Regions from separate parts of the Oerskovia paurometabola genome, predicted to be linked through region 2. Evidence: riboswitches for the same ligand, from Rfam matches in the RefSeq annotation. Region 2 holds a riboswitch; the other holds the start of a gene.

Region 1 (3,394 bases), 3.6 Mb from region 2:
GGTGCTCGACAGCCGACGGGTCGCCCGCATCGGGGGACGACAGCGCGTCCGCCGCGAGCGGCCCGGCGGGCACCCCGGCCGAGGTCAACGACGTCGACACGCACTTCGTCGCGATGATGACCCCGCACCACGAGCAGGCCGTCGAGATGAGCGAGATCATCCTGGCGGTCGACGGCGTGAGCGAACCGACGCGCGACCTCGCGCAGCGGATCCTCGACGGGCAGGCCGAGGAGATCGAGACCATGCTCGGCTGGGCCGACGCCTGGGCCATGGACGACCTCATGCAGATGCACTCCGTGCACGTCGCGAACGGCATGCTCACGAGCGACCAGATGGGGTCTCTCGCTCGCCTCGCGGACGCGAGCGCGGGTGACGCCACGGCGGTGGCCGCGGCCGAGAAGACGTTCCTCGAGCTCATGCACTCGCACCACGAGGGGGCGATCGCGATGACGCAGGGCGAGATCGAGGGCGGCGGGCACGCCGAGCTCCGGGACCTCGCGCAGGTCATGGTCGACGTGCAGACGGCCGAGATGGCCGAGATCGACACGCTCCTCGGGCGGTAGGTCGCGCTGCGTCGCGGGCGCGGGCGGTGGACCGATGAGTTCCGGCCCTCCGCACGGTCCACCCCCTCGACCACCCGCCGTGCGCACTCCTGGAGGTTCCCGTGACCGACACCCCGACCGTCCCTGCGACCGCCCGGACGCTGCGGGTCCCGGGCGCCACGCTCCACCACGAGGTCAGGGGCCGGGGGCCGCTCGTCGTGCTCGTCGGCGCGCCCATGGACGCCGACGCGTTCGCGCCGCTCGCCGACCTGCTCGCGACCGACTACACCGTCCTGACGACCGACCCGCGCGGGATCCACCGCAGCACGGTCGACGACCCGGACCAGGACACGCCGCCGCAGGTCCGTGCCGACGACCTCGCGCGGCTCCTGACCCACCTCGACGCGGGCCCCGCGACCGTCGTCGGGTCGAGCGGTGGCGCCGTGACCGCGCTCGCTCTCGTCCAGTCGCGCCCCGACCTGGTCAGGACGGTCGTCGCGCACGAGCCGCCGCTCGACGCCCTGATGCCGGACCGTGAGCGGCTGCACGCCGCGACGCGCGAGCTCGTGGAGGATCATCGCGCGGGTGACGTCGTCGGGGCCTGGCGGAAGTTCTTCGCGATCGGCGACATCGACGTCCCGGACGGGATGGTCGAGCAGGTGTTCGGCGGCGAGCGCGACCCGCAGCAGGTTGCGGACGAACGCTTCTGGTTCGCGCACGACCTCCTGGGGACCACGCTCTTCGAGCCCGACGTCGAGGCCCTGCGTGCCTCTCCCGTCCGCGTGGTCGTCGGGGTCGGCGAGGACTCGACCGGTCAGCTCTGCGACCAGACGTCGACGGCGCTCGCAGCCCTGCTCGGCACCACGACGACGCTCTTCCCGGGCGACCACACGGGCTTCGTCGACGACCCGTCGGCCTTCGCCCAGCGTTTGCGCAGGGTGCTCCGCACCGCTTGAGCCGCCCCGGATCGACCGCCCACCCGACCCACAGACACGAGGAGCACCATGTCATTTCAGGCCTACCTGGACGCCGTCGAGGACAAGACCGGGCTCACCCCCCGCCAGCTCGTGACGATCGCGCAGGAGAAGGGCTACGACGACCCGTCCGTCAAGGCCGGCGTGATCGTGGAGTGGCTCAAGGAGGACTACGGCCTGGGGCGCGGCCACGCGATGGCGATCGTCCACGTGATCAAGAAGGGGCCGACGATCGACAGCAAGCACGTCGGCTCGACCGGCACGCACCGCGACGAGTCGGACACCCTGTGGCTGGACGGCAGGGCGACCAAGCCCGCCTGAGCCCGGCTCGGCCGGTCTGCCCGACGACGGCTCGCACCTTCCGCGTGCGGGTGCGGTCCGTCGTCGAGGTGGACATGTGTCCGACTCGCGAGGTTCGTTACCTCATTGTGACAATCCCGTGGTTGCCATGTACGGTCGATTCTGCTCCGCAGAGAACCTTCTCGCTGGAGTGCTCCGGTGGACGCCGAACCCTGTCACCTCCGGAGCCACGAACTACACCCATGGCAGGGGTGGGGGACCCAATCTTGTGGGCACCGGAGACGGTGTCCTTGGGGTGAAGCCGGTCGGACCTCGGTCCGCCCGGCCGGGCAGAAGATTCTCCGGCCCGAACCCGACAGCTGACCTCTCAGGCGTCCAGGAGAAACACACGTGACCTCACGCCCACGTGCGCGCCACCGTGCCGCGCACCGCCCCATCACCCCCTTGACCTCGCTCGGCCGGTCTGCCGCGTCCGGCGCCAACGCCGTCGTGCGTCGTAGCGCGGTCGTCGCCGCCTCGTCCGGCCTGCTGATCTCGGTCTTCACGGCCCCCGCGAACGCCGCCCCTGCCTCGGACGAGTCGAAGTCCATCGGCTCGGTCGACCTCGCCGCCGTGACCTCCCAGGCCCGCGAGGCCCTCCAGACCAGCCCCGCGATCACCGTCGCCGCCGACGCGGTGCTGCCGATCGAGCAGGCCTCGGTCGCGGTCACCCCCGCTCCCGAGCCCGAGCCCGAGCCGGCGCCCGCGCCGGTCGCTGCTCCCGCCCCCGAGCGTTCCGCGGCCGCTTCGCGCAGCGTCGAGCGCGCGCAGCCCGCAGCGGCCAAGGCCGTCGCCGCCCCGGCGGCCTCGGCCTCCGGCTCGGCCGCCGTCGACATCGCCCTGAAGTACGTGGGCGTGCCCTACGTCTACGGCGGTTCCTCGCCGAGCGGGTTCGACTGCTCCGGTCTGACGCAGTACGTGTACGCGCAGCTCGGCGTCTCGCTGCCGCACCAGTCGGGTGCCCAGCGCGACGCGGGCACGCCCGTCTCGGCCGCCGAGGCCCGTCCGGGCGACCTCATCTGGACCCCCGGCCACGTCGCGATCTACGCCGGCAACGGGATGCAGATCGAGGCCACGACCCCGGGCAGCACCGTCAAGCACAGCAAGATCTGGCAGAACAACCCGACGTTCATCCGCGTCGGCTGACCCGCTGCCCACGAGGCCCCGTCCACAGTCCTGTGGACGGGGCCTCGTGCGTTCCCGGCGCGTCCTGACCGCCCGACGGCAGCCGGTTCCTCGCTGACGGGGAGCGGGCGGGCGTCGGTATGCTCCACGCCATGCGGATCCCCAAGGTCGTGGTCGGGTGGACGGTCGCGGCCGTCGTCCTCGTCGGGCCGTTCGTCGTCTGGGTCGCGACCTGGACGACGACCGAGCTGACGTGCTTCACCGAGGACGACCTGGTCTCGCACACGAACCGCTCCACGACGTACTACGAGGTGCGGACGTCCTGCGGGGTGCTCCGGGTCACCGAGAACCGCCAGAGCCGGTTGGACGACGCGATCGACGCCGGGCAGACGTACCGGATGACGATCGAGGACC
Region 2 (3,394 bases):
CAGCCCGCCGTCGGACCCGAAGACCTTCTGCGGCGCGAAGTAGTAGACGTCCGTCTCCGCGAGGTCGACCGGGAGGGCGCCCGCGCCCGACGTCGCGTCGACCAGGGTGAGTGCCCCCTGCTCGCGGGAACCCGCGACACGGCGCACGGGGGCCATGGCCCCCGTCGAGGTCTCGTTGTGGGGCCAGGCGTAGACGTCGATCCCGTCCGCGGCCTCGGGGACGGCGACCGACCCCGGGGGAGCGGTGATGACCTGCGAGGCCTCGAGGAAGGGTGCACGCGTGGTCGCGGTCGCGAACTTGGCGCCGAACTCGCCGAACGCCGCGTGCTGGGCGCGCTCGCGCACCAGGCACAGCGTCGCGACGTCCCAGAACGCCGACGACCCGCCGTTGCCCAGGACGACCTCGTAGCCCTCCGGGGCGTCGAACAGGTCGGCGAGGCCCGACCGGATCCGACCGACCAGGGACTTGACCGGTGCCTGACGGTGGGAGGTCCCCAGCAGGGACGTGCCCGCCTTCGTGAGCGCGCGGACCTGCGCCTCGCGAACCTTGGACGGGCCGCAGCCGAAGCGGCCGTCGCTGGGCAGCAGGTGCGGGGGGACGGTGATCTGGGTGGGCTCAGGCACGGGGCAACGATAGTCCGGCCTGGCGCGAACACCGCTCGCCGTCCACAATGTCGGTGGCTCGGACCTAAACTAGTGGTCAGCGGCCCGCCGGTGCGGCAGGTGCCCCCAAGCCCCCAAGCGACAGGAGCGCGACGTGACCGACCTGATCGACACCACCGAGATGTATCTGAAGACGATCTATGAGCTGGACGAGGAGGGGATCGTCCCTCTGCGTGCGCGGATCGCGGAGCGGTTGGGTCATTCGGGTCCGACGGTCTCGCAGACGGTGGCGCGCATGGAGCGTGATGGTCTGGTCGTGGTGACCGGGGACCGTCATCTTGAGCTCACTCCTGAGGGTCATGCGAAGGCGCAGCGGGTGATGCGTAAGCACCGGTTGGCGGAGCGGTTGCTGACGGACGTGATCAAGCTCGACTGGGAGTTCGTGCACGTCGAGGCGTGCCGGTGGGAGCACGTGATGAGCGAGCTCGTGGAGAAGCGGTTGATCGGTCTGCTGGACCACCCGCACCACGACCCGTACGGCAACCCGATCCCGGGCCTGTCGGAGCTGGGCGAGGACATCGTGGAGATCGAGTACCTCGACGGGGTCGTGTCGCTGCCCGCGTACGTGGCCGCGGCCGACCGTGCCGGGCGCGCCCCCGGGGCGCTGCGCGTGGTCGTGCAGCGCATCGCCGAGCCCCTGCAGACCGACACGGACCTGCTCGCGCGCCTGGCGGCCGCGGGCATCCTGCCCCGCCAGGAGGTCACGATCACCCCCGAGGCCGGGTCGTACACGGTTTCCGCGCAGGGCGCCGAGACCGTCCTGGACCTGCCCGACGACGTCGCGCGCCACCTCTTCGTCACCGCACCCTGACCACCACCCACCCCAGCACACCCCCACCGCCCCGCACCCCCTCCCCGGGGCACGGGGCGTCGTGGATTCCGGCCGCATGAGGCGAGGGCGCCGCCGTGCCCGAGGCAACGGTCTTGTGCCGGTTCGTCCCGTCGTCCCGGGGGGCTCCGGGGCGTCGTGATGGGAACGTGACATTCACCCCAGGGTCGTGTACGTTCGGTTCTGCTTCACGGAAGACTCATTCGTCGAAGCCCTCGCGCGGAACGCCTAACCCTGTCACCGCGAGAGGAACACCACGACCCGCTGACAGGGACGGGGGACCCAAATTCGGGTACCGGCAACGGTGCCCTTGGGGTGAAGCCAGAAGGACCTCGGTCCGGACGGCCGGGTGATTCTCCCACCCGAACCCGACAGCTGACCTCGCAGGCGTCCAGGAGAGGTATCCAGTGAACGCAGTGACGAACGGCGCACGCCATCGTGCAGCACGGCGCCCGCTTTCCACCCTTGCTTCGGCGGCGACGGCTTCCTCCGTCGGCCGCCGCACCGCTGTCGTCGCTGCCTCGTCGGGACTCATCGTCTCGATGCTGGGCGGTACGGCTGCCAACGCAGCGCCGGTCGAGCAGGACTCGACCAAGCTCAACACGGTCGACCTGAACGCGCTCACGGCCCAGGCCCGCGCTGCGCTCGAGTCCGCCCCGGCCGTCACGGTCGCCGCCGAGGCCGGCTTCGCGATCGAGAGCGCGGCCGTCGCCGTGACCCCGGCGCCGGAGCCCGTCGTCGAGCGCGTCGTCCAGACGCGCGCCACGCAGACCCCGTCGCGCTCCAACGAGCGCACCTCCGTCGCCGCCACCACGGCGACCACCGAGACGGCTGCGGCCGTCCAGGTCCCCGCCTCGGCAGCCGGCTCGTCGATCGTCTCGATCGCCAGCCGCTACGTGGGCGTCCCCTACGTCTACGGCGGCACGTCGCCCGACGGCTTCGACTGCTCGGGCTTCACCCAGTACGTCTTCGCCCAGGCCGGCATCAGCCTGCCCCGCACCTCGAGCGGCCAGGGCAGTGTCGGCACCAAGGTCTCGCGCGCCGAGGCCCAGCCCGGCGACCTGATCTGGACCCCCGGTCACATCTCGATCTACGCCGGTGACGGCATGCAGATCGACGCGCCGCGCCCCGGCAAGACGATCCAGATCCGTCAGATCTGGCAGTCGAACCCGACGTTCATCCGCGTCGCCTGAGACCACCCTGGACGAGCGGAGAACCTGCCGCCACCCAGCTGAGAACCCCGTCCTTCCGCTTCGTGCGGGAGGGCGGGGTTTCTTGCGTCAGCCGTGCCTCGCGGCGTGCGCGTGCCGGTGTGACTTTGCCAGTTCTTTCGATAGGTTTGTCTCAGGATGGACGTTTGCCCTCGGAAGGAGACGGAACCATGACCCGTGCGGAGATCGTGCTCGTCGGAGTCGACGGATCGACCCCCAGCCTGCACGCGCTGGACTGGGCGGCCGCGTACGCCCGCCAGGTCGGTTGGCCACTGCACGTCGTGTGCTCGTACTCGCTCCCCTCCTTCACCGCGGCCTCGCTCGACGGCGGCTACGCGGCGCTGGACGACACCGCGATCCAGGAGGGGGCCAAGGCCGTCCTCGCCGAGGCCACCCAGCGTGCCGAGGCCGCGGGCGTGAGGACGACCGCCGCGATCGCCACGGGCGACGCCGCCGGGGTGCTCGTCGAGCTCTCGAAGGACTACGGCCTGGTCGTGGTCGGCACGAGGGGACGCGGAGGCTTCACGGAGCGTCTCCTGGGCACCGTGTCCTCGGCGCTCCCCGCCCACTCGAGGTGCCCCACGGTCGTGGTGCCGCTCAAGAACGGACCGGGCGACGACGACACGCTTCCTGCCGTCAATCCGCTCAAGCGGATCGTGGTGGGCGTCGACGGGTCGCCGTCGGCAGACAT

Evidence for each region. A riboswitch is a leader RNA that binds a small molecule or an ion and turns the genes downstream of it on or off. The one in region 2 is predicted to bind cyclic di-AMP.
Region 1: linked by a shared signal. The riboswitch ahead of JOD48_RS00485 (C40 family peptidase) and the one ahead of JOD48_RS16355 (C40 family peptidase) in region 2 are both predicted to bind cyclic di-AMP.

The regions. Positions count from the first base shown of each region.
Region 1 covers NZ_JAFBBV010000001.1:106,039-109,432, reverse strand. The annotation lists gene JOD48_RS00500 (DUF305 domain-containing protein) at 1-563, shown strand, start outside; gene JOD48_RS00495 (alpha/beta fold hydrolase) at 665-1,498, shown strand; gene JOD48_RS00490 (DUF4287 domain-containing protein) at 1,547-1,837, shown strand; cyclic di-AMP (ydaO/yuaA leader) riboswitch at 2,039-2,205, shown strand; gene JOD48_RS00485 (C40 family peptidase) at 2,207-3,001, shown strand; gene JOD48_RS00480 (hypothetical protein) at 3,133-3,394, shown strand, end outside.
Region 2 covers NZ_JAFBBV010000001.1:3,662,426-3,665,819, reverse strand. The annotation lists gene serC (phosphoserine transaminase) at 1-624, opposite strand, end outside; gene JOD48_RS16360 (iron-dependent transcriptional repressor DtxR) at 758-1,474, shown strand; cyclic di-AMP (ydaO/yuaA leader) riboswitch at 1,735-1,897, shown strand; gene JOD48_RS16355 (C40 family peptidase) at 1,900-2,685, shown strand; gene JOD48_RS16350 (universal stress protein) at 2,874-3,394, shown strand, end outside.